DNA from 2 places in the Photorhabdus antumapuensis genome. Region 2 is predicted to be linked to the other one. Evidence: predicted binding sites of a transcription regulator. Region 2 holds the regulator's gene; the other holds the start of a gene.
The links. Region 2 encodes sigma-54, which starts transcription at its own class of promoters, with help from an activator protein. Its sites were predicted from a motif close to GTTGGCACANNTTTCGCTNT; they were not measured.
Positions count from the first base shown of each region.

Region 1 (16,207 bases), on a different contig from region 2:
CTACGGGGAACCCGAAAGGGGGGCTGATCCCGCACGAAAACGTGTTACGGCTCTTTACAGCAACGCAATCGTGGTTCGATTTTAGCCGCAATGACGTCTGGACCCTGTTCCATTCGTATGCCTTTGATTTTTCAGTGTGGGAAATCTGGGGTCCATTGTTATATGGCGGGCGGTTGGTCATCGTACCGTTTATGGTGAGCCGTGATCCTCAGGCATTCCTCAAGCTACTGAGCGAAGAGAAAGTCACGGTATTAAACCAGACACCCTCTGCCTTCTATCAATTGATAGAAGCGGATCAAAGCGATCGCGAGAAGAAATATCCACTGACGCTGCGCAAAGTGGTATTCGGTGGGGAAGCGCTGGATCTCAGCCAGCTTGAACGTTGGTACCAACGCCACGATCCGGCAGCGCCTGAATTAATTAACATGTATGGCATTACCGAAACAACCGTGCATGTCAGCTATCAGGCGCTGACTCCGGCAATGATGCGCAGCCAGTCGGGTAGCCCGATTGGTGTTGGGATCCCCGATCTGCGTATCTATGTGTTGGATGACGCTTTGCGCTACGTTCCTATAGGTGTTGAAGGGGAAATGTACATTGCTGGTGCCGGGCTAGCGCGCGGTTACTTGAACCGCGCGGGGTTAAGCGCCGAGCGCTTTGTCGCCGACCCGTATGGTGAACCGGGTTCCCGTATGTACCGTTCAGGAGATTTGGCCTTCAGATCACCAGAAGGTGGACTGATTTATATAGGCCGAGCCGATCAGCAGGTGAAACTACGTGGTTTCCGCATTGAGCTGGGGGAAATTGAAGCGGCTCTGGTGGATGACCAGCAGGTCACCCAAGCCGTGGTGCTGATGCGTAAAGATCAGCCTGGCAATCCACAATTGGTGGGGTATATCACCAGCGATAGTGACGCCGCTATTGACACGGCGGCACTGTACCACCGCGTGGCGGCAAAACTCCCTGACTATATGGTGCCTACGGCCATCCTTCAGATTGAACGTTTCCCTTTGACGGTCAATGGGAAACTGGATAAACGGGCATTACCGGCGCCAGACTTCAACCATGGTGGCAGACGGCGCCAGCCGCGCACGGCGCAGGAAGAAATTCTGGCAGGGTTGTTTGCCGAGGTGCTAGGGCTGGAAACGGTAAGCATGGACGACAACTTCTTTGCGTTGGGCGGCCACTCGCTGTTAGTGATGCGCCTGATTAGCCGTGTATCCAGCGTATTAGCCATTGAGTTGCCGATCCGCACACTGTTTGATTACCCAACCGTGGCACAGTTTGCCGAGCAGTTGGCAATAAAGGGCACTCAACGCCGTGAAACGCTCACGCGCCAAGCCCGTGAGGCGTATTTACCCCTTTCCTTTGCCCAGCAGCGAATGTGGCTGTTGGATAACATTGGCAACGATCATGCAGCGTATAATATGCCGCTTGCCCTGAAGCTGAATGGGTCGCTCAATGATGAAGCATTGCGCCAGGCATTGGGCGATCTGGTACAGCGCCATGAAGTTCTGCGCACGCTATATCCTCTGCATCTTGATCAGCCTTATCAGCATATTCTAGCGCCTGATAGCGTGGTGCCATCTCTGATCATCGGCAATGTGACGCAGGAGGAGTTGCTGGAAAGCATCGACAAGGCTGCCGCCTGGCGGTTCGATCTGGCAAATGATTTGCCGCTGCGTGGGTGGCTGTTCCACTTACCGGTCCAGAACGAACATGTGCTGCTGCTGGTCATTCACCACATTGCCTGTGACGGAGGTTCGTTAGGGCCAATGCTGAACGATCTGTCTTTGGCCTATCAGGCGCGCTGCGCGGGCCAGGAAGTGAAGTGGGCGCCATTAACCGTGCAATATGCCGACTATGCGTTATGGCAGCGCCAACTATTGGAGGATGTGCAGGATGCCTCCACACGCGGCGCACAGCAAATCGAATTCTGGCGTAGCGCGCTGGCAGGATCACCCCAGGAAACGTATCTACCGACCGATCGCCCGCGTCCATCTGTACCGAGCCAACAAGGTGCCCGGGTCAGCTATGCGATTGACCAAGCGCTTTATGGCCGCCTGGAAAAACTGGCGCGTGATGAGGGCGTAACGCTATTTATGTTGCTGCAAACTGGGGTCGCCGTCATGCTTAGCCGGATGGGGGCAGGTGATGATATTACGCTGGGCACAGGCGTTGCCGGGCGAGCCGACGAGGCCATGGCCAATTTGATTGGCTTCTTTGTCAATACGCTGGTGCTGAGAGTAAATTGCGCGGGTAACCCTGAATTTAATCAGTTGCTTGCCAGCGTGCGTGAGTTCATGCTTTCTGCCTATGCAAATCAGGATGTGCCCTTTGATCGGGTGGTAGAAGCGCTTAACCCTGAGCGTTCTGCCTCACGACATCCGTTGTTCCAGGTAATGTTGGTATTGCAAAATAACGGCGACAACACCCTGCAATTTGCTAATGTGCAGGCGAAGCCGCAGCCGGTTGGTTTTGTCCCTGCCAAATTCGATCTGACGTTCAATTTTGATGAAGTCTATAGCGATGATGGCGAGGTGTGTGCACTCAATGCCCAGATTGAGTATGCCGTCGATCTGTTTGATTGCGATACAGTGGCGGCGCTCGCGCAGTACCTTGTTCGATTGCTGTCGTTCATTGCAGAAAAACCAGACACACCAGTGGCGAACATTCCACTGTTAACAGACGAGCAGCAATGCAAAATGGCAATCGAGTGGAATGCCACGGAACAGAAAGTGCCGATGGCGTCGCTGGCCAGTCTGTTTGAAAAACAGGCGGCGGCGGCACCAGAACACATTGCTCTGAGTTGTGGTGATAAGCAACTTACCTATGCACAACTGAACGAGTGCGCAAATGATTTGGCACAACGCCTGCAACAGATTGGCGTGAAAGCGGAACATGGCGTTGCATTGCTGATGGAGCGCTCGCCGTCGCTCGTGATCGCCATATTGGCGGTAATTAAGGCCGGAGGGTTCTATGTGCCGCTGCGTACCAGCGATCCATTGGAACGCTGGCAGCATATAGTGGATGAAGTCGGGGTGCAGGTTGCGTTGGTGGATGATGCACATAGCCATGTGGTTTTGCCAGCGGGTTTACAGGTGGAAACCGTAGGCAACGCCAGTAGCCAGAACACTGTTGCGTGGGCCAGCGAGCCGGTAAGCGCCCAGAATCTGGCCTACGTGATGTTTACCTCAGGTTCCACGGGGCAGCCCAAAGGGATCGCCACCACGCAAGATAACGTCATTACCCTGACTCTCGATCGGCGCTGGCGCAGCGAGCATCACCAGCGCGTTCTATTGCATTCCCCCTACGCATTTGATGCCTCAACCTATGAGCTGTGGGCCACTCTGCTTAACGGCCATCAGGCCGTCATCGTACCGGGCGACGATCTCGATCTGGATCTGTTGACATCGACCATCGTTGAGCAACAGGTAACCGCCGCATTTCTGACATCAGGGTTATTCAGGCTGATTGCGGAAGAACATCCGCAATGCCTAGGTTTTTTGCAGAAGGTATTCACCGGTGGTGAAAAGATATCCGCCAGCGCGGTGCAGGCGGTGCGGGAACATTGGCCCAATCTTGAATTGATGAATATCTATGGCCCAACGGAAACCACCACCTATGCTACGGATTACCCCATCACCAAAACAGATGCCCCTTATCTAGACGTCCCTATTGGCGCTGCTTTGGATAATACCAGCCTCTATGTATTAGATGAATTTTTACAGCCGGTACCAGTTGGCGCACCAGGGGAACTATACATTGCCGGCCGCGGCCTGGCGCGTGGCTATTTTAAGCGTCCGGGGCAAAGTGCGGCACACTTTATCGCCGATCCCTTCGGGCCTGCGGGCAGCCGCATGTACCGCACCGGGGACGTGGTGAAATGGCGGCGTGATGGCGTGCTCAACTTTGTTGGCCGCAGCGATCAGCAGGTGAAAATTCGTGGTTTTCGTATTGAACCGGGGGAAATCGAAGTCGTGCTGAAGCAGCATACCGCCGTGCAGCAAGTGGCGGTCATTCCGCGTGAGGATCATTCGGGCAATAAACAATTGGTCGCCTATGTGGTGCCCTTTGCAAGCCCCGAAGATCTACCGGTGTTACTGCAACAGCATGCGCGTGAGCATTTACCTGATTTTATGGTGCCTGCTGTGATCATGCTACTGACAGAACTGCCATTAAACGCCAACGGCAAGTTGGATGTTGTCGCGTTGCCACACCTAAACTTGGGTTCGCGGCAAGGACGCCAACCACAGACTGAAAGCGAGAAATGGCTTTACGCGCAGTTCTGCGAGCTATTGAGTGTTGGACACATCAGCATTGATGACAGCTTCTTCGTACTGGGAGGGCATTCGCTGCTGGCAGCACGGCTGATTGCGCGTATCGAAAAAGAATTGGATGAGAAACTGACTATTCGTGACCTGTTTGAATCGCCCACCGTTGCACTGCTGGCACGGCGTCTTGAAAGCAATCCGTGTGGCAATATTCTGGATGTCATGCTGCCATTGCAACCGGCTGGCGAAAAAACGCCGCTGTTCTGTTTACACCCCGGGGGAGGATTGAGTTGGTCTTATGCGGGGTTGATCCCGTATCTGGGCGAGCAGCAGCCTCTTTATGGCATTCAGGCACGCAGGTTGAGCACCGGCCTTGTACCAACATCGATTTATGACATGGCGAAAAATTATCTGGCAGATATTTATAAGATCCAGCCAGAGGGGCCTTATTCATTGCTGGGCTGGTCTTTCGGCTGCCATCTCGCGCATGAAATAGCCACCTTGCTGCAAAAGGATAATAAAGTGGTCAATGTCCTGATCTTTATGGATGGTTATCCATTGTGGAAGACTTACAGAGACATGGTACGCACCGATCGGGAAAGCCTGCGTGCAATGTTTGAGGCATTTACCGGTTCGGCACCTGAAAACGATCGGCAGTTTAGCGTGGTTGGCTTGAAAAAACGGTTGTCTGAGATCGAGCATCCATTAGCAAACCTCGATCAGAATATTTTCGAACGTATTCTTGCCGAGTTCCGAGATGCACCGCATTTGCTCAGCGAATTTTCACCCAGCCGGTTCCAAGGTGACCTCGTATTTTTTAGGGCACTACAAAACCATAGCGAAGCCGATAATGTTAATTACGATCCGCACTTATGGGGGGAGTATATTGAAGGAAACATCGCCTTGTATGATATTAATTGTTCCCACGATAGTATGTTAAGTGAAGGCCCGCTTAAAGAGATTGGGCCAATACTTCAACAACGATTCGGTATTCTTACAGACAGCAGCGTTGAGTAAGGTTTTCCGACAAAGAACAACATTACATATAACTCTGTAGACAATACTGTATATTGCCATTATGTTAAAGGCGTATGAAGAATTGAAAGCCTGTTAAATCAGGCTTTCAAATTTCAGAGAAAACTACTGATATTTTTCCGGTGACACAAAACCTACACAGATTGGTATTGGTTTCGTTTCAGGTTCAGGCTGGAAAAGAAACTCCTCAGTACTGTTTATTTTCAGTTTGGGCCAGTCTTGTAAAACGCTGTGAAAATCTTCCTGTTCACAGGCTTTACCTTTTCTTCCGATCAAAATAGCGCCGTCGCGTACAATATCGCTTGCTTTAACATGGCGGTTATAGACATTTGGCGTTTGCCCTTCCAACGTCCAAGGTTGGATCGTCTCTGGCTGACTTGGTGCGTAGAAAGTTAGCCACTGATGCAAGTATTCACCCCCAACATAATGGAGCGGAGTTGGGTAGAGTTGATGCCAGCGTTGTTCTAGTTGCCAGGAAAAGTCTTTGATACCTTCGAATTTATGACCAGCACCGCGAACATTGGCTGCCATAATCAGTACATATCCCATCAAAATCAATACCGCAACGACAATCAACCCTCCCAGAGTGCTGCGCAATGATTTTTGTGGAAATCGGGTAATAGAACCAACCAACAGTGCTGATGAAACAGACATAAAGGGGTGCAGCCATTCTGTCATTCTTCCGCCTTTATTGAATGAGAACCAGCAGTAGATAATCAGTAATGGCAGCAAGATGACAATGTTTACCAATCGGTTCGGTTGCTCCTTCGGCCAGCTAATACGGCCGCCAAGCTGATGGATAATAATGCCAACAATAATCAGTGGATAAAATACCGATAATAACGATCGGGTGGTGTGTAGATTAAATCCGCTATCTATTTGTGAATCTACCCATTTGAAGGCGGCAAAATCATTGTTCCACAGCCACCAGAAGTTAGGCAGGACCAGCATGAACCAGATAGCCAGGGCGATATAAAGCGCGGGTTGGCGGTAACATTGGCGAACTTTAGGCACAAACAGGGTCAACAGAAAAACTGAACCAACCAATGCTAATGTGGAATATTTTCCCATTGTTGCCAGCCCGGAACTGAGAGCAAATGCCAGCCACCAGTGTGGATTGTCGTATACTGCGCGCAGAAAGAACAGCATGGCCCACGGCCACAACATAATTAGCAGATAATTATCGTTATAAGGGATAATATCGAAGTTAATAATACCAGACAGGTTCAATGTCAGCATGGCGAGCCATGCCAGCTCTTTTTTCCCGGTCAGCCGAAATGCCAGATGCCATACACCGAGCATGCCAATCGCGATAGCAATAAAGTGAATGAAATACCAGTAAAAACTCAATGAAACACCGCTTATATGGATAGCAGGCAGCATCATTACACCAACTAACCACGGATTTTTAGGTGAACCCCATTCGCCGTTTTTTCCCCAGTTCAATGCTTCGACGGCATCATAAGGGACGGTTGGGTCGAATGAATAACTCACTATCATCCATAACAAAGCATAACCAACTACCCACAAGTAAACGGATTTATAGCAAGAAGTATCAAAAATAGGCATATCGATTTATCATTTATTGAAAGCTAAGAGTAATAGAATATTCGTTGATGGTTAAACCATGCATGAATGATAAGAGATTTTGGCTATATTTGTTAAAAGATAAAGAATTATTCGCGGCGCTTTTCTATACGTGCGGTTTCTGCTAGATTCCGGCGCAGCAATACCCTGATAAACCAAACTGAGTAACAGGCTATGAACCCGTTAAAGAAAAAAACACCGGCCAGAGCATCTGCTGGTAAACAGAAAAGAAAAAACCGCGAAGAATTGAATGCGGAAGGGCGTGCACGTAAGCGTGAGAAAAAACATCGTGGCAATCCGCCGGGTAACCGCTATCAGGAGAAAAGCGGTGATAAATACTCGTCAGACAAGCAGCAACGTGATCCACGTCTTGGCAGTAAAGTACCTGTTCCGCTGATTATTGGAGAACAACCGACAAAACCTGTCGTTGCTAATAAAGTTGAGACAAAACCACGTCTGTCGCCACAGGAAGAGTTGGCAATGCTGGAAAACGACGATCGTCTGGATGCATTGCTAGAACGTCTGGAAAATGGCGAAAGTCTGTCTAAAGAAGAGCATGACTATATTGATATCACGTTGGATCGGATTGATGCTCTGATGGAAGAGTTGGGTATTAAACTGGATGAGGAAGAGAGTGAAGAAGAGAAGCAGGATGACATTATGCAACTGCTGAAAGGTAAATAATTTAACCTCTCATGATCAAAGGCGGATTGCTCCTAATAACCATACCATTAGTATGTTATTTGCTATGGTTATTGGGTAAACTATGGCGATTGTCGCGGTGTAAAACCCGGTTGCGCAGAGTCACTACAGAGCAACATATTAACTATATGAAAGCGTTACGTTTTGATGGGCAAAAACATCGGAAGGAATAAGCATGTCTGAGCAAGCCATCGTTTGGGATCTGCCTTTGATCCAAAAATACAATTATTCCGGCCCCCGTTATACTTCATATCCTACGGCGCTAGAATTCAATCAACAGTATGATAATACAGCATTTATCCAGGCTGCTACCTGTTACCCTGAACGACCGCTTTCTCTCTACCTCCATATCCCGTTTTGCCATAAGCTCTGTTATTTCTGTGGTTGTAATAAATTGGTCACCCGCCAGAAGCATAAAGCGGATGAATATCTGCAATGGCTTGAACGGGAAATTCGTGGCCGAGCAAAGTTGTTTTCTGGTCGTAAAGTGAGTCAGATGCATTGGGGCGGTGGCACACCAACCTATCTTGATAAAGACCAAATCAGTAAATTGACGGGATTGTTGCGTAACCATTTTGATTTTCTGCCAGATGCTGAAATTTCTATTGAAATTGACCCACGTGAAATTGAACTGGATATGATTGATCACCTGCGCAATGAAGGTTTTAACCGTCTGAGCATGGGTGTGCAGGATTTCAATAAAGAAGTACAGCGTCTGGTTAACCGTGAACAGGATGAAGAGTTTATTTTTGCTTTGGTAGCACGTGCCCGCGAAACGGGTTTTAATTCCACCAGTATTGACCTGATCTATGGCTTGCCGAAACAAACACCAGAAAGCTTTGCATTCACTCTGGAGCGCGTATTAGCATTGTCACCGGACAGAATGAGTATTTTCAATTATGCTCATTTGCCGAATTTATTTGCTGCTCAACGTAAAATCAAAGCGCATGATTTACCGAGTGCCGAGCAAAAGCTGGATATATTGCAAGAAACAATCGCGACGCTGACAAACAATGGCTATCAGTTTATCGGTATGGACCATTTTGCCCGCCCGGATGACGAACTGGCGGTAGCTCAGCGGGAAGGGAAATTACATCGCAATTTTCAGGGTTATACCACTCAGGAAGAGTGTGACCTGTTAGGCTTGGGAGTTTCTGCTATTAGTATGTTGGGTGATAGCTATTGCCAAAATCAAAAAGAGTTAAAAACCTATTATGCGGAATTAGAAAAACAGGGGCATGCCTTATGGCGTGGCTTAACGCTGTCCCAAGATGATTGTATTCGCCGTGATGTTATTAAAGCGCTTATCTGTAATTTTCGTCTAAATTTTGCTGATATTGAGCAACAATATGGGCTGAGTTTTACCTGTTATTTCGCGGAAGATTTGCAATTATTAGCGCCACTGGTTGAAGATGGGCTGGTTGAAGTAAATGAAAAACAGATCTGGGTAGCACCACGAGGCCGGTTACTGATTCGTAATATATGTATGTGTTTTGATATTTATTTACGCCGGGAAGTTAGCCAGCGTCAGTTTTCAAGGGTGATTTGATTGTTCAGAGCATGGTTTTTAAATAAAAAGGTTTTAACCTCTTTGAAATCTTTTTATTTTACATTTGGGTATTCGCTTTTATAGTTTTCACTTAGCCTCATTTACCTATACCTAATAGATTTCGAGCCGCAGCGCGGCGGCAAGTGAATGAATCCCCAGGAGCATAGATAACGATGTGATTGGGGTGAGTGAAAGCAGCCAACAAAGCAGCAGCTTGAAAGATGAAGGGTATATATCTATTTAAATAAATTGGTTAATTCATTAAATAATAAAATAGCATGGCGGATTCGACTAATAAGCTACCGTCTTTACATTCACTTAGTCCTTTCAGCCAAGTGGTTTCCTGTGTATTGCCGAATTATTGAAACGGCATTCTGTATTGATCAGCTTTATCCGATTAAATTTTTTAAAATCGGATTATACGGTTGATGCTATTATTGTTCAGGTTCATTATTGGGCAAATTTTTACGCCGGTTTACAAGGTGGTACGTAATGAGTCAAGACGCATACGAAGCTATTCAGGAAAAGCGCCTAAAGCCTTGGAAAGGTGAAGAGGAGGTTCGATACATTTGGATGAAGGTGATAGAAGATGCTACTGGCCTTCATTTGAATGCTGAGCGAGGGCGTAAAGACTCAAGCCATAATCACGTAATCATTGAATTCAAAGCGCCAGGTTTGTTTCGTGGCAAGAAGGACAGCCCGGGCTTCAAAAATGCTACAGAAGAACGACTTCTGCCATATATACAGTGTGAGTCAGCGAAAACAGGAATTCCCGAATCTGATTTCATTGGAATAGCTATTGACGGTGAGCACATTTGTTTTGCTCAGGTCCATGGTGATCAGATTCATACTCAACATTTAATTCCCTTTTCAACCTATGCGGTCGATTTGGTGATTGACGCTTTTGTCTCCGATACCTAACTAAACGAAAAGATCGCTATCAGGTGCGCTATGTAGCTTACGATGTTTGGCTTAGACAGATAACACCTGAAATGAAGGTGCATTTTGACCCACTCGTTAAAGCTATAGATAACTGGTACGACGATGTTTTTGCTTACTTCGACCATCCGAGCACCAATGCTTATATAGAGAGTCTGAACAACCTGATGAGCGTGGTGAACCGTGTTGGTCGTGGTTACAGTTTTGAAGCATTGCGAGCTGAAATACTGTTTACTAAGGGCTTTCAGAAGAGCAAGAATCTTCACTATCAATGTCAACGGATTCCTGAGCAGGCATGCGGACCAGAGTCGGAAACGTCAATGAATTACGGTGCAGATATATCAGCACTGGTAAGAGAAATAGAAACGGGGCGATTATAGCCCTGTTTCAACACTCCAGCCCAAGTTCTTTTAACTTCCGTGTAATTGTATTGCGTCCCCAGCCTAGCAATCGTGCAGCCTCTTGTTTATGGCCTTTGGTATGCTTAAGTGCACAATTGAGTAAGGTACGCTCCAATAACGGTAATGCTTCAGATAGCAGATCCTGTTGACCGTTTTCCAAGGCACTTGTTGCCCATTGGGCAAGTCGCTGCGGCCAATCTTCCGGTATTGTATTTGTAGGTACTGTATTTACAGATGTTGTTGGGCTGGTTTCGGTATGATGGGGCTCAAATAATTCAGGCGGCAAATCTTGTACCAGCACCTCCTGGCTTGCGGCCATGACTGTCAGCCAACGGCAGATGTTTTCCAACTGGCGGACATTGCCCGGCCAAGGTAAACGCATTAAGGCTATTTCTGCGTCAGGATGGAGAATCTTTGTTTCTACGCCCAACTCTTTAGCGGTCTGTTGCAAGAAATGGCGAGTCAGGCGAGGAATATCCTCTACTCTGTCACGTAAGGGCGGTAATTGCATACGAATAACATTGAGGCGGTGATAGAGATCTTCACGGAATTTGCCTTTCTCTACCAAACGTTCTAGATCCTGATGGGTTGCCGCGATAATTCTTACATCCACTTTCACGGGAGCATAACCGCCAACTCGGTAGAACTGACCTTCCGCCAATACCCGTAACAGACGGGTCTGAATGTCCAGAGGCATATCACCAATTTCATCAAGAAACAGTGAGCCGTGATTAGCCTGTTCAAATCGCCCATGACGTACCTGATTAGCGCCGGTGAAAGCGCCTTTCTCATGACCAAACAACTCTGACTCAATTAAATCTTTAGGAATGGCTGCCATGTTAAGGGCAATAAATGGCTCATTGGCCCGTGGGCTGTGACGGTGCAGCGCATGGGCCACCAGCTCTTTCCCGGTACCGGATTCGCCATTGATCAGGACGCTGATAGAGGAACGGGAGAGGCGGCCGATAATACGGTAAACGTCCTGCATGGCAGGCGCTTCTCCTATCATGTCAGAAACGGGTGCGATGACCTGTGGACTTTTGATTGATTGATTCTGATCGCGGGAGTGGCTAAGTGCCCGTTCCAGCAAGGCAACGGCTTCATCAATATCAAAGGGTTTTGGTAAGTAATCAAAAGCGCCTTGCTGATAAGCACTAACTGCGGCATCCAGATCAGAGTGAGCGGTCATAATGATGACTGGCAGCAACGGGTTGCTCTGTTTGATATTATTCAGCAGGTTTAGTCCATTCATCCCCGGCATTCGGATATCCGAAATCAGTACATCAGGTGTGTTTTGGGCCAGCGCGGTTAGTGCGCTATCCGCGTCTGCAAAACTGGTACATTCCATCCCCGCGTTACTTAACGCCCGATCCAGTACCCAGCGGATTGAACTGTCATCATCGACGATCCAAATTTTTCCCTGTTGCATCGTTATCCTCTATTTCTTAATTGGTAAGTAGATAGAAAATTCTGTGTGCCCCGGCCAACTGGTAAATTCTATTTTGCCGGAGTGTTGGTCGATTAAATTGCGAGCAATGGATAGACCAAGACCTGTTCCACCTTCATGCGCACTGACCATTGGGTAAAACAAAGTGTCCTGAATGTGTGGTGGGATACCTGGCCCGTTATCTTCCACGTCAATTCTGGCCGCCAGACGATAGCGCTTACCATGCAAGGTAATCTGAAAAGCAGTACGAGTGCGGAGGGTAATGGTTCCCCCCTGTTTTCCTAGCGCTTGCAAGGCATTACGGGTGATATTTAGCAATACTTGTTCAATTTGATCAGGATAGTGGGCCAGTTCTGGCAAACTGGGATCGTAATCTTTTACCAGTGTGACGTTATTCGGCATTTCCAGCGAGACTAACTGGGAGACCCGTTCAGCAACATAATGAATGCTTTGCTTAATGTGTTCACCCGGATGTTGTGGGCCAAGCAATCGGTCTACCAGATGGCGCAATCGGTCGGCTTGTTCAATAATTACCTGGGTGTATTCCTGCAAAGCAGGATCAGGCAGTGCTTTTGACAGTAATTGCGCGGCTCCTCTCAGCCCACCAAGGGGGTTTTTGATTTCATGTGCCAGCCCCCGAACCAATTCCCGTGCGGCTATCTGCTGAGCTTGTTGTACCTGCTCTTGGCTTAACCGGCGTTGACTATCCATAGGCGCCAGTTCCAGCAAGATGAACTGCTCGGAAATTGGTTGGGCACTGAGCGACATAATGTGAAAGCGGTTATCAACCACTAATGTTACTTCGTTATCAGTAAAACTCTGGCCGCTGACCAGACTGGAGTGCATCAATTCTGTATCCAGTGAAAAATAACTGAACAGCACTGGAAGAGGTGTACCGAATAATTTACGGGCACTCTGAGCGAATAATTGTAGGGCTGCATGGTTGGCATAACGGATGACGAGATCAGTATCCAGTACCAGCACACTGTTAATCAGCGAATTTAATATTTGCCCGCTACCGGGCAGATTTTCCGTTTTCATCCACACCCCTGCACTTTTTTGGTGCACTGTATCATGTTCGAGCGTAAAACCCAGTCAAAGCCTGAAATCTAGAGAGCAGGAAAAAGGCCCATCCGAAGATGGGCTAAAGGTTTCACGGCAACAAAAAATGATCAGCGGAAACGGCGCTGTTAATTACACACTGTAATAGAGTTCAAACTCCAGTGGATGGGGTGTCAGACGGACACGCTCTATTTCACTGTTTTTCAAGTCAATATAAGCATCAATGGCGTCATCGGTGAATACATCGCCACGGGTCAAGAATTCGCGGTCGGCATCCAATGCTGCCAGCGCTTCATCCAGAGAAGGGGCGACAGTTGGGATCTCTTTGGCTTCTTCCGGTGGCAGGTCATACAGGTTTTTATCCATCGCATCACCGGGATGAATTTTGTTGATGATGCCGTCAAGACCCGCCATCAACTGAGCGGCGAATGCCAGATAAGGGTTAGCCGCTGGATCAGGGAAACGTATTTCAATACGGCGAGCTTTAGTGCTGGCAACAACGGGAATACGGATGGATGCCGAACGGTTACGGGCAGAGTAGGCCAGCATAACCGGTGCTTCATAGCCCGGAACCAAACGTTTATAAGAGTTGGTTGTCGGGTTGGTAAACGCGTTCAGCGCACGAGCATGTTTGATAATACCGCCAATGTAGAATAGCGCCAGTTCAGATAGACCGCCGTATTTGTCACCGGCAAACAAGTTAGTCCCGTTTTTAGACAGAGACATATGGCAGTGCATACCGGAACCATTATCACCAACCAGTGGTTTTGGCATAAAGGTTGCGGTTTTGCCGAAATTGTGCGCGACATTATGTACGACGTATTTGTAAATCTGGGTTTCGTCCGCTTTTTTGGTCATGGTGTTAAAGCGGGTAGCGATTTCATTTTGACCTGCTGTTCCCACTTCATGATGGTGAGCCTCCACAACCAACCCCATCTCTTCCATCGTCAGGCACATCGCTGAACGTAAATCCTGCGAAGAATCAACAGGAGGCAGCGGAGCATAACCGCCTTTTACCGCAGGCCGGTGACCTTTGTTACCGCCTTCATATTGCGTCCCGGAATTCCATGCAGCTTCGATATCATCGATGTGGTAGTAAGAATGGGACATGGCACTGCCGAAGCGCACGTCATCAAACAGGAAAAACTCAGGTTCTGGTCCACACAGGACAGTATCGGCAATTCCGCTTGAACGCAGGAAGTTTTCAGCACGTTTGGAGATGGAACGGGGATCACGGTCATAGCCTTGCATGGTGCCTGGCTCCAGAATGTCACAACGTAGAATCAGTGTGGCATCGTCAAAGAAGGGATCAAGCATGGCTGTGCTTGGGTCTGGCATCAGTACCATGTCAGATTCGTTAATCCCTTTCCAACCGCTGATTGAAGATCCGTCAAACATTTTGCCATCTTCAAAGAAGTCTGCATTAACCTGATGAGCAGGAATGGTCATATGTTGTTCTTTACCTTTGGTATCAGTGAAACGCAAATCAATAAATTTCACCTGATGCTCTTCAATCATGGTTAAAACATGTTCAACGGACATACTCGGTTTCTCCTGGTTTGTGTCGGTCTTGATAAAATGGTTGTGGTTAAGACTAAAGAAAACACAGTCACATCGTTTTACCTTAACAAGGCTATTTACACGTTTGCAAACTTATAATTTTGAAAGTCAAATAGTTGTGAAAATCAATTCAATTACGGAAGCATTTGCGAAAAGCGTGCCAACTTTTTAACGCCTTGCCATATACTGTGTTGTGAGTATGCCCGTGATGGGATACTTTGATATTTGGGAAGATTGCACTAAATTGGTGCAATTATGTTACTGCGAAGCACAATATTAGTGCATTTGTGCCGAAAGTGCGTCTGTTTATGGGCGTGAAAGGGATCACAATTTCATTGTTATCAAGTTGTTAAGCATAGATTATTGTGATCCTGTTTAGTCCTTCGACCAATGTGTGTACAATAGCGCGCCATTTATAAAATGCCTGAGGCAAAGTTTGTGATCGAAAAATTGCGTAATATCGCCATCATCGCGCACGTTGACCATGGTAAAACTACCCTGGTTGACAAGCTGCTGCAACAATCCGGTACTTTCGGTGACCGTTCGACAGCGACAGAGCGTGTGATGGACTCCAATGATTTGGAAAAAGAGCGTGGAATTACTATTCTCGCAAAAAATACCGCCATTAAATGGAATGACTACCGTATTAATATTGTAGACACTCCGGGACATGCCGATTTCGGCGGTGAAGTAGAACGTGTTATGTCTATGGTCGACAGCGTACTATTGCTGGTCGATGCTATGGACGGGCCAATGCCTCAGACCCGTTTTGTGACACAGAAAGCGTTCGCTCATGGTTTGAAACCGATTGTGGTCATTAACAAAGTTGACCGTCCTGGCGCACGCCCTGATTGGGTTGTGGATCAGGTGTTTGACCTGTTTGTTAATTTGGGAGCGACTGATGAGCAACTGGACTTCCCCATTATCTATGCATCGGCATTGATGGGAATTGCCGGTACTGATCATGAAGATATGGCGGAAGATATGACGCCGTTGTATCAGGCGATTGTCGATCATGTAGAGCCACCGAAAGTTGACCTTAATGGTTCATTCCAGATGCAGATTTCTCAGCTGGACTATAACAATTATGTTGGTGTTATCGGGATTGGTCGTATTAAGCGCGGTACTGTGAAGCCAAACCAGAACGTTACAGTTATTGATAGTGAAGGTAAAACCCGGAACGGCAAAATCGGTAAGGTACTGGGCCATCTGGGGCTGGAGCGTATTGAGAGTGAGCAAGCGGAAGCGGGCGACATCGTTGCGATTACTGGCCTGGGTGAGCTGAATATTTCCGATACGCTGTGTGATACTAATGCTGTTGAAGCGCTGCCACCGTTGGCTGTTGATGAGCCGACGGTAAGCATGTATTTCTGTGTTAACACCTCCCCTTTCTGTGGACGCGAAGGCAAATATGTCACCTCACGTCAAATCCTTGAGCGTCTAAAGAAAGAGTTGGTTCACAATGTCGCCCTACGTGTCGAAGAAACAGAAGATCCGGATGCGTTCCGTGTTTCTGGCCGTGGTGAATTGCACTTATCTGTTCTGATTGAGAACATGCGCCGTGAAGGCTTTGAACTGGCGGTATCCCGTCCGAAAGTTATCTTCCGTGAGATCGATGGCCGTAAGCAAGAACCCTTCGAGCAAGTGACGC
Region 1 is NZ_JAHZMK010000053.1:95,234-111,440, reverse strand. It holds gene pttC (phototemtide A non-ribosomal peptide synthetase PttC) at 1-5,291, shown strand, start outside; gene KZ793_RS19800 (ArnT family glycosyltransferase) at 5,415-6,878, opposite strand; gene yihI (Der GTPase-activating protein YihI) at 7,071-7,580, shown strand; gene hemN (oxygen-independent coproporphyrinogen III oxidase) at 7,774-9,147, shown strand; gene KZ793_RS19785 (hypothetical protein) at 9,640-10,068, shown strand; partial or broken gene KZ793_RS19780 (transposase) at 10,077-10,466, shown strand; gene glnG (nitrogen regulation protein NR(I)) at 10,474-11,916, opposite strand; gene glnL (nitrogen regulation protein NR(II)) at 11,926-12,975, opposite strand; gene glnA (glutamate--ammonia ligase) at 13,129-14,538, opposite strand; gene typA (ribosome-dependent GTPase TypA) at 14,977-16,207, shown strand, end outside.
Region 1: glnA (glutamate--ammonia ligase) is a predicted target of sigma-54. The motif match lies at 14,702-14,721, and genes of this name have one in related genera.

Region 2 (16,207 bases):
TAGGTAGCCAGAGTTCAAGATAACTGCGGGTTTGATAGATGAAGTTATGCACTTCCGTATGACGGTCGAGGAAAGCGGCTACGGGGCGATCAAGACCGGTCATTGGCCGTAATTTGGGGTCCCAGTGTGGGTTTGGCAGGAAACGTACGTCAAAAACATAGTCGGCATCAATTGGAATGCCATGTTTGAAGCCGAAAGATTCAAAGACCATTGTCAACTCACGTTCCCGTTTGCCTAGCAGACGCGTTCTTAGCATCTCAGCCAATTCATGGACTGACATTTCGGAGGTGTCGATAATCAGGTCAGCTCTTGAACGAAGGGGCTCCAGCAGATCACTTTCTTGATCAATCGCGCTTTCCAGAGAAAGATTTTTGCTTGATAGCGGATGCAGACGGCGGGTGTCGCTATAACGGCGGATCAACGTATTACGTTCAGCATCAAGGAATAGTAATTGCGGTGAGAAACTCGCTGGTAGTTTAGTCAGGGCTTCTTCGAAAATCTCAGGTGATTCCGGCATGTTTCTTACATCAATACTAACCGCAGCAGAAATATCGCGGTCAGCTAGCGTATTTGCTAATTCCGGTAGTAATACTACCGGCAAGTTGTCTACACAATAAAAACCCATATCTTCCAGTGCGCGTAAGGCAACGGATTTACCTGAACCGGAACGGCCACTGACTATCATCAGCACCATGAGGCGACTCCCCTTAATTTCTTAGTGGTTATTATGAGCCACTCTTATCTATTGCTATCCATGCATTGCAACAGTTATTCAGTGATAATTGCGTATAGTTCTTCATCACTTTGTGCCGATCTTAAACGACGGCAGAGATTTTTATCTGCAAGACGTTTGGCAATCAATGACAATGTGTGTAGGTGTGTTTGGCATTGATCGTTTGGAACCAGTAAAGCAAACAGCAAATCGACTGGTTGATTATCAATGGCATCGAAAGCAATAGGTTGTTTCAGATTTAGGAAAACGCCAACCGCTTGATTTGAGCTTTCTTCATCCAGCTTACCGTGAGGGATAGCAATACCACTGCCAATTCCGGTAGTACCTACTTTTTCTCGGGTTAATATTGCTTCGAATACGACATTTTCTGGTAACTTAAGCTGCTTAGATGCTAGCTCACTGATAATCTCTAAAGCCCGTTTTTTGCTCGAACAATGTACATTATTACGCGTACATGCGAGGGAAAGCACAGAGCTTAGTAGTAAATCTGCTTGATTATTCATTTTCCTATTCACTTAGGTGCTTATTGATACAGGATGCCGTAGGTTATCTGTGGCACCCTGTATTTGCACACTGTTTTACAGCAAAACTCCGCTGTTGTTACTACATTCTTTGTTAAATAACTGTCAATGATGTCTCAGTTTGTCTTTATGTTTGGTTAATTGACGCGCTAGTTTATCGACCAGTCCATCAATTGCTGCATACATATCTTCATGTTCTGATGATGCGTGCAACTCACCTCCGTTAATGTGTACAGTAGCTTCGGCGATTTGTTGTACCTTTTCCACTCGGAGGATTACCTGAGTCAGGTTGATCCTATCGAAATATTGATCCAGTTTGCTGCATTTTGCAGTGATAATCTCGCGTAATGCATCAGTAATTTCAATATTGTGGCCGGTTATTTTGAGTTGCATATTGTCTTCCTTCTCTGTTCATTTCAAACCAGACGCTTACGTTGGCTTGATGGCGGAATGGATAACGACTCTCGATATTTTGCGACAGTCCGTCGGGCAACCATGATGCCTTGATCGGCTAGTATGCTCGTCAGTTTGCTGTCACTTAATGGTTTGGCGGGGTTTTCCGCTGCTACCAGTTTTTTCACCAAAGCCCGTATTGCAGTTGAAGAGGCTTCGCCTCCACTTTCTGTATTGACATGACTGGAGAAAAAATACTTCAATTCAAAAATACCACGTGGGCTGTGCAGGAATTTCTGGGTAGTCACCCTGGAAATGGTGGATTCATGCATATCAACTTGGAAAGCAATGTCTGCCAAAACCATAGGTTTCATATATTCTTCACCATGTTCAAAAAATTCCTGTTGCTGCTCTACAATGCAGCGCGTAACTTTCAGCAGAGTATCATTTCGGCTTTCCAGGCTTTTGATAAGCCACTTGGCCTCTTGTAGATTATTGCGGATAAACTGACTGTCACTTTCATTGCGCGTATGTTGCCCAAGCTCTGCATAATGCTGATTAATGTGTAAACGGGGGATACTATCTGTATTCAATTCTACTTGCCAGTGTTCACTCTCTTTTCGAACCAGTACATCGGGGATGACATATTCTGATTCGCCGGTGTTTATTGCCAGGCCAGGCTTCGGTTCAAGTGACTGGATTAAATTTATGGCCTCTTTCAGTGTATCTTCTTTCAAGCGACTCAGGCGGATTAAATTGCGGAAATCCCGATGACCTAATAGCTCCAGATATTCGCAAGCGATCAGTTTTGCCTCTTCCAGATAAGGTGTTTCTGGCGGAAACATGGATAGCTGGACTAGTAGACAATCTTTTAGATCACGAGCGGCGACACCGATAGGATCGAAATGTTGTACCTGTTTTAGCACGGCTTCCACTTCTTCCAGAGTGAGTTGATCGTCTCCAATGCTGGCAAGGATATCTTCTAATGGTACAGTGAGATAGCCAGTGTCATCTACGGCATCAATGATTGATGTTGCAATTGCTGCATCTGTTTCCGTGAAAGGAGTGAGTTCTGCCTGCCACATCAAATAGTCTTGCAGGGTTTGAACGGTTTCACCTTGGTAAAGTGGCAGTTCGTCGTCGTTATAGTCGTTGCGTGTCCCGGAAGGTGTGCCAGCGGTGTAAATTTCATCCCAACTGGCATCCAGGGGTAACTCATCTGGCATATCCTTTTGTTGCAAGGCATCAAGCGTATCCATAGCTTCCGTTTCGTTATCGGGAAGTTCCTGATTGCTGATTTCTTGATGATCTTCATCCTGTTCAAGCAAAGGGTTCGCTTCTAACGCTTGCTGTATCTCCTGTTGAAGTTCAAGCGTAGAAAGTTGCAACAAACGAATAGCTTGTTGGAGCTGTGGTGTCATAGCCAGTTGCTGACTAAGCCTGAGTTGCAAACTTTGCTTCATAGCGTTAAATCAATTCTCCTGGCCAAATTAGAGCCGGAAACCTTCGCCTAAATAAACGCGCTTCACCTGTTCATTATTAAGAATATCATTAGGTGTGCCGTGAGCAATCAGATGCCCTTGGCTGACAATATAAGCACGTTCGCATACATCCAATGTTTCACGGACATTGTGGTCTGTGATAAGGACCCCGAGCCCATAATCTCTCAAATGCTGAATGATTTTTTTGATATCGATGACTGAGATCGGATCTACGCCGGCGAAGGGCTCATCCAGCAAAATAAATTTCGGATTAGCTGCCAGTGCTCTGGCAATTTCTACGCGGCGACGTTCACCCCCGGAAAGTGATTGACCAAGATTGTCACGTAGGTGGCTGATATGGAACTCTTCCATCAGCTCTTCGGCACGCTCTTTTCGTTGTTCTTGAGTCAGATCCTGGCGGATTTCCAATACCGCCATCAGGTTGTCGAAGACGCTTAGACGGCGGAAAATAGACGCTTCCTGAGGCAAATAACCGATACCACGGCGTGCCCGTTCATGAAGTGGCAGTAGGCTGATATCTTCATTATCAATGGTAATTGTCCCGGTATCCCGTGAAACGATACCGACGACCATATAGAAAGTCGTCGTTTTCCCTGCACCGTTCGGACCAAGCAGGCCGACAATTTCGCCGGAGTTCACGTTTAGGCTGACATTTTCAACGACCTTACGGCCTTTGTAAGCTTTTGCCAGATTTTCTGCGTTTAGTATTGCCATATATCGTTATTTACTCTTGTTGTTAGCCCCAGGGCTTTCTTCTTGTAATTGAGAAGGGAGTAGGACGGTTGTCACTCGTTTACCTTTGTCACTAAACGCTTCCATCTGCTGAGTTGGGACTAGATAGGTGATACGATCACCTTTTATATTGCTGTCTAACTGTTCCAAATAGGCATTGCCAGTGAGTGTAACCAGCTCTTTATCCATTTCGTAACGCATTTTGGAACCGCGGCCCTTGATTGGTTTGCCATTGTCCTGTAGTTGATAGAAGGTTACCGGATTACCAAATGCTTCAATAACCATTTTCTTAGAATCGCCATCTGGGCGAGTCACAACAACTTTGTCAGCGCGGATATCAATAGAACCCTGTTTAACGATCACATCTTCTGTAAATGTGGCAGTGTTCCCTGTCATGTCAAGGGCTTGTTTAACAGAATCGATAGAAATGGGTTTCTGTGTGTCATCTTTCAGTGCCATAGCGGGAAGAGTGACTGCAAAGATAGCACTGGCAATAAAAGCATTACGGATTCTGTTTTTCATGTTGGATTTCATAGTAGGTGTTAACCTTTTCAATCAGTTCAGCGGTTTTGTTTCGCAGGTTGCCACGCATTTTCATACCGACAGATTTTAGCCCGACACCAATCAGTGTGACCTGATCGTCGGATGAAACATCCTGAGTGACCAGGTTGATGATAGCGTTCTCTGTAGTAATACGTTGTAATTGTGATGTATTAGTCAGACTGTCAACCTGTACGTCTCCGTAAAGATAGAGCATTTTGTCATTAGTCAGTTTGGCTTTGTTAGCACGAACTGTCCATGTAGCAATGGCATTTGAGTCATAAGTAATTAATACCGGTTTGGTAAACCAGGTAATTTTTGACTCTGCATAATTCTGGACATCATCAGCGACCAATTTATACGTCAATTTCCCCGTAGGGTCATAAACAAAAGTTATGGCTTCCTGACTTTGATAGGTTGGCTGACTGTTATCTGTAGCAGAAGATGATTTAGTCTCATCTGAATCAGACAAGTTCCAGCCCATTAACGCCAGGATGATTAATACCAGAGTTATCACCAACCAGGATTTGATTCTATCCATTTTCGTTTCACTTCAACCTACTATATTGATAATCCTTTGGATTCTTCTAGCTTATTCTGAGCGAAAAGCACCAAATCACAAAGTTCCCTTACCGCACCGTGTCCCCCTGCAATTTGGGTGACATAATGCGCTTTTGGTAAGAGTAATGGATGTGCATCTGCCACAGCGACAGATAAACCTACTTGTTCCATGACCGGCCAATCAATCAGATCATCACCGATGTAAGCAACCTGTTCTGGTCTTAATCCCAGTTTATCTAACAATTCTTTGTACGCCAAAACCTTATCACTTTGTCCTTGGTAAAGATGTGTAATACCTAAGGTATTTGCTCGATCTTCCAGCAATTTTGCTTTACGGCCGGTAATAATAGCGACTTCGATTCCTGAAGTAATTAAGCAGCGAATTCCGTAACCATCTCGAACATTAAATGTTTTTAATTCTTCACCGTTATTGCCCATATAGATCCGACCATCGGACATAACACCGTCAACATCGCAAATCAGCAAGCGGATTTTACAGGCTTTTTCAATAACGTCTTTATTAACTGGACCATAACAGGTGTCCAAATAAACTAATTGGCTCATTAAGGCATTTTCTCCGGTTACACCACACCAGCTTGTAGCAGGTCATGCATATGTAATACACCAAGTAATTTATTTTCCTCTGCGACCAACAAGGAAGTGATATGGTGTGATTGCATTAAGTTCAATGCATCAACTGCAAGGGCATTCGGTTTGATGCGGATACCACCTGTTGTCATAACATCTGAAATTTTGACATTGTACAAATCGACGCCCATATCAAACACTCGCCGTAAGTCACCATCAGTAAAAATACCATCAATATACATATTTTCATCGCAAATGACGGTCATACCCAGTTTTTGTCGGGTGATTTCGAGCAGAGCTTCGCGTAAGGAAGCGTCGCGATTAACCTTTGGAATATCATTGCCTGTATTCATCAAATCACTCACCAGTAGCAGAAGTTTGCGTCCAAGAGTGCCGCCTGGATGTGATAGTGCGAAATCTTCAGCGGTAAAGCCGCGTGCCTGGAGCAATGCAACCGCTAAAGCATCACCCATAACCAGTGTTGCAGTGGTACTGGTTGTAGGAGCTAAACCTAGCGGACAGGCTTCCTGTGGGATTTTGATACACAAGTGGATATCGGCGGCTTTTCCCATATTACTGTTGCAATTGTTAGTCATGCAGATAAGCGGAATTTTTTGGCGTTTTAATGCGGGAATCAGCGACAAAATTTCACTGGATTCACCCGAATTTGAGATAGCTAAAACAATGTCTTTAGGTGTGATCATGCCGAGGTCGCCGTGGCTGGCTTCTCCCGGATGAACGAAAAAGGATGGTGTACCGGTGCTGGCGAAAGTGGCAGCAATTTTACACCCGATATGGCCGGATTTGCCCATCCCCATGACAATCACTTTACCTTCGCAGTTGAACATCAGTTCACAGGTACGGTCAAAATCTCCGTTTATATGTTGTTCAAGTTCTGTTAATCCATCACGTTCTATGTGTAATACTTTTTTACCCGTTTGCTGAAAATCAATCTTAGGCATTTCTTTTTCCTACTCATTCGTGTTTATTCAATGCTGTAATTGGAAATAAACAGTACGATAAAATAAGCGATAAAGCAGCTTAATAACAAGACACCTTTAAATCGGTTTAATCGGTGTTTACGACCCAGACAAAATGCAGTAAATATTATGCTGGCTACCATCATTACCCAAAAGTCACGATGGAAAGATTCAGGTGAAATGGCTGCTGGTGAGAGTAATGCGGGAAGGCCCAAAACAATTGATATATTGAATATATTCGAACCTATAATATTCCCGAATGCAATGTCATCTTCGCCTTTGAACGCGGCGGCAATAGAGGTTGCTAATTCTGGCAGGCTGGTACCGACCGCAAGTACAGTAAGCCCTATAACTAATTCACTGATGCCATAAATGCGGGCAATAACAGTTGCATTATCAATAACCATACGAGTTGCCATAGGTAAAATAAGTAACCCTAATAGAATCCAAAGTAGGGCAATGTGTTTATTGCCTTCGACTGGTAATTCGGCAGCCTGTTCTTGCGTATAAATATCCGCTTCGGCGCGGCGCGGGAGAGCAACCATTTTTATCATCAGTAAGATATACACTATGGCGGAAGCGAGTAATACCAACCCATCCATCCGGTTGAGGTAGTGATCACTCATCAAATAACCACAAAAGGCGGTGAGCAGTAGCATCAACAGCAGTTCCTGCCGCAGGATATCTGATTTTACTTCCATCGGGCGAATAAATGCAGCAGCACCGGTTATTAGTAGCAGATTAGTAATGTTGGAGCCAATAACATTACCCACAGCCATATCAGGTTGACTATCTAGCATTGCAGTAACTGAAACCATTAATTCGGGTAGAGAAGTTCCAATGCCAACAATGGTAATACCAATAATAAAGGGAGGCAGCCCCAGAGTACGGGCAAAAATTGCAGCACCATATACTAATCTATCGGAACCATATACCAGTAAAATCAACCCGGTAATGAGAAGTGAAAAGGTCAGAAGCATGAAGCATCCCTTGTAAGGTATATTCCGAATTAATGTTAACGCTGGTTGATTTTCTAAACAAAAATTGTCTGCCCAGTTAGATGGGGTATATTCTGACGGCGGCGGATAGAAAAGTAAAATTTGTCATCACATTAATGGCGAAAATTCTCCAGTTTTTTTGTAGTATATATGATTAATATATGAACCAAATATTAAAGCCAATTTATTAACCGTTAAGGGCTATCAATAATGAACCAACAGACAGCAAATCTCATCGAGATCCGTGGTATGTATTTTACCCGTGGTAACCGTTTGATTTTTGCTGATATTAATTTAGTTGTGCCTAGAGGAAAAGTCACTGCAATTATGGGGCCTTCTGGGATAGGGAAAACAACACTATTACGATTGATTGGCGGTCAGTTACGTCCTGAGCGCGGAGAAATCTGGTTTGATGGCGACAATATTCCTGTTTTATCCCGTTCTCACTTGTATGCTGCTCGCAAGAAGATGAGTATGCTGTTTCAATCTGGGGCATTATTCACTGATCTCAGTGTCTTTGAGAACGTTGCTTTTCCGCTGCGTGAACATACGAATCTGCCTGAAGAAATTATACAGACCACGGTAATGATGAAATTAGAGGCCGTAGGGTTACGTGGTGCCGCGAATTTGATGCCTTCTGAACTTTCCGGTGGTATGGCCAGGCGTGCAGCTCTAGCGCGTGCCATTGCACTTGATCCTGATCTGATTATGTTTGATGAGCCTTTTGTTGGCCAGGACCCGATTACGATGGGGGTTTTGGTGAAGTTGATTGATGAACTGAATAAGGCACTTGGCGTTACCTGTGTGGTTGTTTCCCACGATGTACCGGAAGTTCTGAGCATTGCAGACTACGCTTATATTATTGCTGAACAACAGATTATTGCTGAGGGTACTGCTCAGCAGTTGCACTCTAATTCTGATAGACGAGTACGGCAATTTCTTGATGGTATTGCTGACGGGCCGGTACCTTTCCGTTTCCCGGCTGGGGATTATAAAACTGAGTTATTAGGATAATGGGATGTTAATGTTAACACAGGTGCTGGTGGCACTTGGCCGACGGGCCATTGAGGTATTTGCCTCTTTTGGTCGTGCAGGTTTTATGCTTTTCCTCGCGATAATTGGCAAGCCAGAACCCGCCAGACAATGGCCGTTACTCCGACAGCAGCTTTACAGCGTGGGTGTTCGGTCATTATTGATTATTATCGTTTCAGGGCTGTTTATTGGCATGGTGCTTGGCCTACAGGGGTATCTGGTTCTGACAACATATAGCGCAGAAGCCAGTCTTGGTATGATGGTGGCGATATCTCTGTTGCGTGAATTGGGGCCGGTGGTTACTGCACTATTGTTTGCTGGTCGAGCAGGATCAGCCCTGACCGCAGAAATTGGTTTGATGAAAGCCACGGAGCAAATTTCCAGCCTGGAGATGATGGCGGTAGATCCATTACGGCGTGTGATAGCACCCCGTTTCTGGGCCGGGTTTATCAGTATGCCGCTATTATCCTTGATTTTTGTGGCGGTAGGTATTTGGGGCGGTGCGATGGTTGGTGTTGATTGGAAGGGGATTGACAGTGGCTTCTTCTGGTCTTCAATGCAGTCTGCTATCGAGTGGCAGAAAGATTTACTTAATTGTTTTATTAAAAGTGTCATTTTCGCCATTACTGTGACTTGGATTGCCTTATTCAATGGTTATGATGCGATTCCTACTTCGGAAGGGATCAGCCGAGCAACGACCAGAACGGTGGTTCATGCGTCGCTAGCCGTTTTAGGTTTGGATTTTGTGCTGACAGCACTCATGTTTGGGAACTAAGCCAATGCAAAGCAAGAAAAGTGAAATTTGGGTTGGATTTTTTGTCTTGATTGCACTGGCTGCAATCGTCTTTTTATGCCTAAAAGTGGCAGACATTAAATCGGTAGGCAACCAGCCAACTTACCGTCTGTACGCAACTTTTGACAATATTGGTGGTCTGAAAGTGCGTTCACCGGTAAAAATTGGTGGTGTGGTGATTGGTCGTGTTGCAACTATCTCTCTTGATGAAAAAACTTATACGCCGCAAGTGGCACTGGATATTATGAAGCAATATGACCATATCCCTGATACCAGTTCTCTTTCCATCCGTACTTCTGGCCTATTAGGTGAACAATATATTGCCCTGAATATAGGGTTTGAAGATCCCGACATGGACACCCGTATTCTGAAAGAGGGTGACCGCGTACAGGATACCAAATCAGCAATGGTACTTGAGGATCTTATCGGCCAGTTCTTGTATAAGAGTGGTGATAATGTCCAAAGTGGGGCAGAGCATCCATCGACACCCTAGCCAGCAACTGAATATCATTAAGAGGAACCAATTATGTTGAAGAGATTATTAATGGTGGTGCTGCTGGTTGTTGCGCCATTAGCGAGCGCAGTTGATCAGACGAATCCTTATAAGTTGATGCAGGATGCGGCGGAAAAGACTTTTACTCGTTTGAAAAACAGCCAATCACAAATTCGTCAAAATCCAGATTATCTGCGTAAAGTGGTGAAAGAGGAACTACTGCCTTATGTCCATATCAAATACGCAGGGGCATTGGTTCTGGGGAAATACTATAAAGATACGACTCCAGAGCAGCGTAAGGCTTATTTTGTTGCATTTGAATCCTATCTTGAGCAGGCTTATGGGCAGGCTTTGGCAATGTATCATAATCAAACTTACCAGATTGACCCTGAAAAGCCGTTGGGAGACAGTAATGTTATTGCTATTCGTGTCACGATTATCGACACGAATGGCCGTCCTCCAGTCCGTCTTGATTTCCAGTGGCGCAAAAACAGCAAAACGGGTTACTGGCAGGCATTTGATATGATTGCAGAAGGCGTCAGTATGATTACGACTAAACAAAGTGAATGGGCTTCTATCTTGCGTCAGCAAGGTATTGATGGCTTAACTAAGCAGCTTGAAATCAGTGCTCGTCAGCCAATTACTCTGGAAGAGAAAAAGTGAGATGGGTGAGAGTTTGAGTTGGGAAAAAGTAGAGCAAACATTGATCCTCAAAGGTATTTTGGATCGCGACACTTTGCTTCCTCTCTGGCAGCAAAAAGAAAAGTTAATGGCCGATATCGACTGTATCAATGTGTCACAGCTTGAATATGTGGATTCTACCGGGTTGGCTCTTTTAGTTCGTTTTAAGCATCATATGCAAAAGAGAGGGGATAAATTGCGCTTTTCTGGCATTGATGAACGGCTTAACACCCTGATTACGCTCTATGATCTGCAAGAAATTATCATTGATAGCTAACCGATAATCTCATTAATTATCTGTATAATCAGCGCCCTTGTAAGCAGAAATGTTACAAGGGCGTTTTCACAGTTTAAGAATAAGCAGGATTCTATTAGGATAGATGGCTGTCTATTATTTCTAACTACAGAACATTGAGCAATTATGGATACTAATGAGATTAAGCAAGTGCTGATGGATAAATTAGCACTGGATGAAGTCATCGTTAACGGAGATGGCAGCCATTTCCAGGTTATTGCGGTGGGTGAAATGTTTGCCGGTATGAGCCGGGTGAAACAGCAGCAAGCCGTTTATGCGCCTTTGATGGAATACATTGCTGATAATCGTATTCATGCCCTATCAATCAAAGCCTACACACCGGATGATTGGAAACGAGATCGTAAACTCAACGGTTTTTAATGTTGTTTGCCTCGCCGCGAGCAGCAAATCATATAAAGAGAGTAGTCACAGATGGATAAATTTCGTGTGAAGGGGCCCACTCGTCTGTCGGGTGAGGTTACTATTTCCGGGGCAAAAAATGCTGCACTGCCAATCCTGTTCGCCGCGTTGTTGGCTGAAGAGCCTGTTGAGTTGCAAAATGTTCCAGAATTGAAAGATATTGATACCACTATCAAATTATTGAATCGCCTTGGGACCAAAGTTGAACGTAATGGTTCTGTCTTTGTGGATGCTCGCAGTGTGAATCAATATTGTGCGCCTTACGAGCTAGTGAAAACCATGCGTGCATCTATTTGGGCGTTAGGTCCTTTGGTAGCGCGTTTTGGTCAGGGGCAAGTTTCTTTGCCGGGTGGTTGTGCGATTGGCGCCCGTCCAGTTGATCTGCATATCAGTGGGTTGGAACAACTCGGTGCTGAAATTGTGCTGGAAGAAGGCTACGTTAAGGCTTCCGTTAATGGGCGTCTGAAAGGGGCGTGCATTGTGATGGATAAAGTCAGCGTTGGGGCGACAGTCACGATTATGACTGCGGCAACGTTGGCAGAAGGGACAACCGTTATTGAGAATGCAGCACGTGAACCTGAAATCGAAGATACGGCTAATTTTCTTAATACCTTGGGAGCAAAAATCACAGGTGCAGGCACTGACCATATCATCATTGAAGGTGTAGAACGTCTTGGTGGTGGTGTACACCGTGTATTACCCGATCGGATTGAAACTGGAACATTTCTTGTTGCGGCAGCGATATCCGGTGGCAAGGTGGTTTGCCGTCATGCTCAGCCTGATACGTTGGATGCCGTATTGGCTAAATTGCGTGAGGCGGGAGCTGATATTGAAATGGGTAAAGATTGGATAAGCCTTGATATGCACGGTAAACGTCCTAAAGCTGTGACATTACGTACTGCTCCGCATCCGGGTTTTCCGACCGATATGCAGGCACAGTTCAGCTTACTGAATTTGGTTGCTGAAGGGGCTGGTATGATTACCGAAACTATTTTCGAAAACCGTTTCATGCATATCCCTGAATTAATTCGTATGGGGGCTCATGCGGAAATTGAAAGTAATACCGTGCTTTGTCATGGTGTTAAGAAATTATCCAGTGCTCAGGTCATGGCGACGGATTTACGCGCATCGGCAAGTTTGGTTCTGGCGGGTTGTATTGCCGAAGGAGTAACGGTTGTTGACCGTATTTATCATATTGACCGGGGTTATGAACATATCGAAGATAAGTTGCGTGGACTTGGCGCAAACATTGAACGAGTGAAATCAACGGGGAAGTAATTTTGTTTTCTTATTGTTGGAAACAAGAAGCACTATAGTTTTAGCAAAGTAAGTAATGATGGGTAGAAGAAGTAACAGTGTATTTATAAGGTACACAACTCAGATCGAGAAGGTACTGATGTGTTACTACAATTTACTCATCTCATCGCTTACGATTAAGGATGCCATCGGTAAGTTCCAGTCGGCACTGGCTTACTGTGGGTATGCGCCAAGATAGATCATAAGAAGGCCGGAAGATCACGCGGATCTTTCCGGCTTTTATAATTAAAACTCTATAAAAGCATCATTTTCAAAATAAAAAATAAATGCTTTCAATAGATCATCAAGAGATGGATTGTCTAACTGGGCCTTAGTATTAGCTACTACTTCTTCAATTGCTCCTCCATCTAAAACTTCAATCCACCCGTTTTCTTTTACCTGTTTAGGTAAATAATCATCAGAATCAGGTGGAAAATCAGCACTACTTAGAGAAAAAACTCCTTCTGTTTTTAACGTCCAATTATTTTGATCTGGAGGTAAGCAAAACCACTCGCTGGAATTATTTTCTGGGGTCGATAACACATCAGCAATAGAAACTAACTTCATAAACTACCTCATTATTTATAGTCCACCACAGTTGCTGATAGTCTTATTGATAACCTGTATTGAACAGGCAACATCGGGGATATTCCATTGCTGTTAAGATAACTGAACTGATTAAGTAGTTTTATTTGTTTAATATATAATCAAGAACATATAACAAAAAATTCATGTTGTCCCGCCTGTTTGTGTGATTAACATTTGATTAACTTAATAAATGTGACATAAATCCCAAATTTTTTTAATCAGTTGCGCTCACCAAAAATCCAATTTCAGTGAAGCTCAGATACCGTCTCAGTCATTAAACTCTTCAACGGTCACTTGTAGCGATAATATTTTCCCATTGCGCAATAAAGTGACAGGAATAACGCTGCCGGGGCGTATTTCAGCTACTTGATCCATTGTTTCAACCGCAGAAATAGCAGGTTTATTATTGACACTGGTAATGATATCACCCACTTTAATATCGGCTTTTTGCGCTGGCCCGTTTGCAGTCACCTGAAATACTCGTAGCCCTTGAAGCTGGTTAATATTGCCGTTAGAAGAGCGAATATGTGGAAGTTCCTGTGACGTTATGCCGATAAAACCCCGGATAACCCGTCCGTCACGGATAAGTTTCTGCATAATCTTGGTGGCGAGTTCAGTCGGAATAGCAAAGCCTAACCCTTCTGGGGTTTCACCATTTTCACTTTTATCGAATGATAATGTATTGATACCCACCAGTTCACCAAGGGTGTTAATCAATGCACCGCCAGAGTTACCTTGATTAATGGAAGCATCGGTCTGGAGAAAGTTTTGGCGGCGGGTAGGGCTCAATCCGACGCGACCAGTAGCGCTAATAATTCCTTGAGTAATGGTTTGCCCCAAGTTGTAAGGGTTACCAATGGCTAAAACGACATCTCCCACATGAGCCACTCTATTTGGATTGATAGTAATGACAGGCAGGTTTTCGGCATCAATTTTCAGGACGGCAAGATCCGTTAAGCTGTCAGAGCCTATGACCAGGGCTTCATAAAAATGACCATCTTGCAGTGCAACAATAATTTGTCCTGCATTATTAATGACGTGTTTATTCGTAAGAATGTAGCCTTTATCACTCATAATGACGCCAGAACCAAGGGTATGGTTTTCCCGGCCTTGATGAGAAAAACTCCCCATGTTGCTGCTGTAGACATTAACCACGGCAGGCGCTGCTCTACGGACACCTTTATTAAAGCTGAATGGGACTTCGTCATTATTGTTGCTGGTAATTGCAGATATCAGCCCGCTAGGGCGCAGTGATGGAATGGTAATCAGTAAAATTACAGCTACAAGTAATCCTAAAAAAGCAGAGCGCAGCAACTTGGCAATCATGGGTATTATTCAATGTGAGTTAATGAGTCATTGCAGGATAACATAGAAATTAACAGACACCGCATTATGCTGTATCTCGGATTGCTGACTTTTAGCGCTTCGATTATCACTATTGAGTTTTCATTAATAATAAAACGAAAAAATTTGTACTGATGATTTACATGGGTATTAAACTCTTTTTTATCGCATTTTGCTACAATCAGTGGGATTTTAACGCTATTTTTACTGTCTTTAACTTTTCGTTTTAGTGCTTTTTATTTACTTCGTAACGTTGAGATTCACTCAGATTAAATCATGTGGGTTGTTGTTTTTTATGTGATCTGAAAGCAAGGAATGACAGAAACTTTCATTCATTCAGGTAAGATGAGATACGCTTTATCTGAATATGATAAAGCAGTAGTTAAAAAGCTGTTTATGGTCTGTCAGTGTAGTTTTAAAATCTGGAAAAAATAGTCAGCATATTATGAAAAAGCAGGTAAGACCTTTAATCATTAAAGGTAAAAATAAGTGATTAAGGCTTTTTAAAAACGGGTAAAAATTCGATGCTATACTGACATTGGAAGAGAAAACATCAGGAAAAACTGGTCTTGAATTGATTAACAAAGTGATAGCGTTAACCCGATAATGAGAATAAAAATATTTAATAGGATTAACCGCACTAAGCTAGTTTTCTTAAATAAAAGATTTTACATGGTCTGTAAGAAGCTTACGAAATACCAGAGACAATCATTAAATAGAAATGGTAACCTTTTAGGTTAGCTAGATTAGCAGTATTAAAAATGATTAAATAAGTAGGAATTGATCCTAATATTACTAGCATATCTGTTATCAGCTCTGGTTTTAAAACTAAAGAATTAAATACAGGAAAAAGATAAAACCTAATAATCGGTTTAATGGAAAAGAGAAAATTAAATATTTGTCAGTAAATGAAAAAACATTAGCTTTATAAAAGCTGCTTAATGAAAATCATCTATTGGATGCATTTTTGATTAAAAAAACAGGGAAACTCTAAAAATGAGAATCGTTTTACAGGTTCCATCTTTTTAATATGGTTAACTTTCTATTTTTACTTGTATTTCTCGTTTTTAGCAATCGTAGGCGATTTTTTATCGGGCTAAGAGTTAAAAAGTAGATATCCTATTAATGCCAGTTTTTTAAAAAGTACAGAGTGAATAAAGGTGGTCTATTCCTTACTATGATCATTTAAAAGTGAGTATACAGAGAAATTAGAGATTTTATATAAAATGAGAAGGCAGGTTTAACTCAATAGATGCACTTTTTATAAGGGCAGTCAAATAAGATTCCAAAATAGTGTTACGTCTTATACCACTAACAACTCTATATATAACAATGGGTTGAATAGGGCTGTGTGTGGTAGAATTATAAAGCGTTATTTAATTACATTTAATCAAATGCTATTAACCATTAACAGAGAGTTGAAAAGAAATCAGCAGGTAAAGGAATATTATTCAGAATGTTGATATTAAAGTGTTTTCAACCGTTATTTTACTGAGCAAGTTATAAATATGATGCAATAAAAAGAGGGATAAAACAGTTAATGTGGTTGGATTTAAGTTCTAAACAGAGAGCTTATTATCTGAAAAAATATAAAGGGGTATCTTTAACGTCATCAGGTTATTTATTGACATAATTTATGTGGATAAAGTAAAGGGTGATAGCTTATAGAAATCTCTCAGGATTAAGAGTAAACAACATCAGCAAAGATAAAAATCAG
Region 2 is NZ_JAHZMK010000027.1:136,213-152,419, forward strand. It holds gene rapZ (RNase adapter RapZ) at 1-694, opposite strand, end outside; gene ptsN (PTS IIA-like nitrogen regulatory protein PtsN) at 769-1,236, opposite strand; gene hpf (ribosome hibernation promoting factor) at 1,360-1,647, opposite strand; gene rpoN (RNA polymerase factor sigma-54) at 1,671-3,110, opposite strand; gene lptB (LPS export ABC transporter ATP-binding protein) at 3,138-3,863, opposite strand; gene lptA (lipopolysaccharide ABC transporter substrate-binding protein LptA) at 3,870-4,403, opposite strand; gene lptC (LPS export ABC transporter periplasmic protein LptC) at 4,384-4,962, opposite strand; gene kdsC (3-deoxy-manno-octulosonate-8-phosphatase KdsC) at 4,983-5,546, opposite strand; gene kdsD (arabinose-5-phosphate isomerase KdsD) at 5,564-6,532, opposite strand; gene KZ793_RS12585 (calcium/sodium antiporter) at 6,556-7,530, opposite strand; gene mlaF (phospholipid ABC transporter ATP-binding protein MlaF) at 7,759-8,562, shown strand; gene mlaE (lipid asymmetry maintenance ABC transporter permease subunit MlaE) at 8,573-9,355, shown strand; gene mlaD (outer membrane lipid asymmetry maintenance protein MlaD) at 9,360-9,866, shown strand; gene mlaC (phospholipid-binding protein MlaC) at 9,900-10,529, shown strand; gene mlaB (lipid asymmetry maintenance protein MlaB) at 10,531-10,824, shown strand; gene ibaG (BolA family iron metabolism protein IbaG) at 10,969-11,223, shown strand; gene murA (UDP-N-acetylglucosamine 1-carboxyvinyltransferase) at 11,275-12,540, shown strand; gene KZ793_RS12625 (DUF7716 domain-containing protein) at 12,805-13,125, opposite strand; gene degS (outer membrane-stress sensor serine endopeptidase DegS) at 13,414-14,472, opposite strand.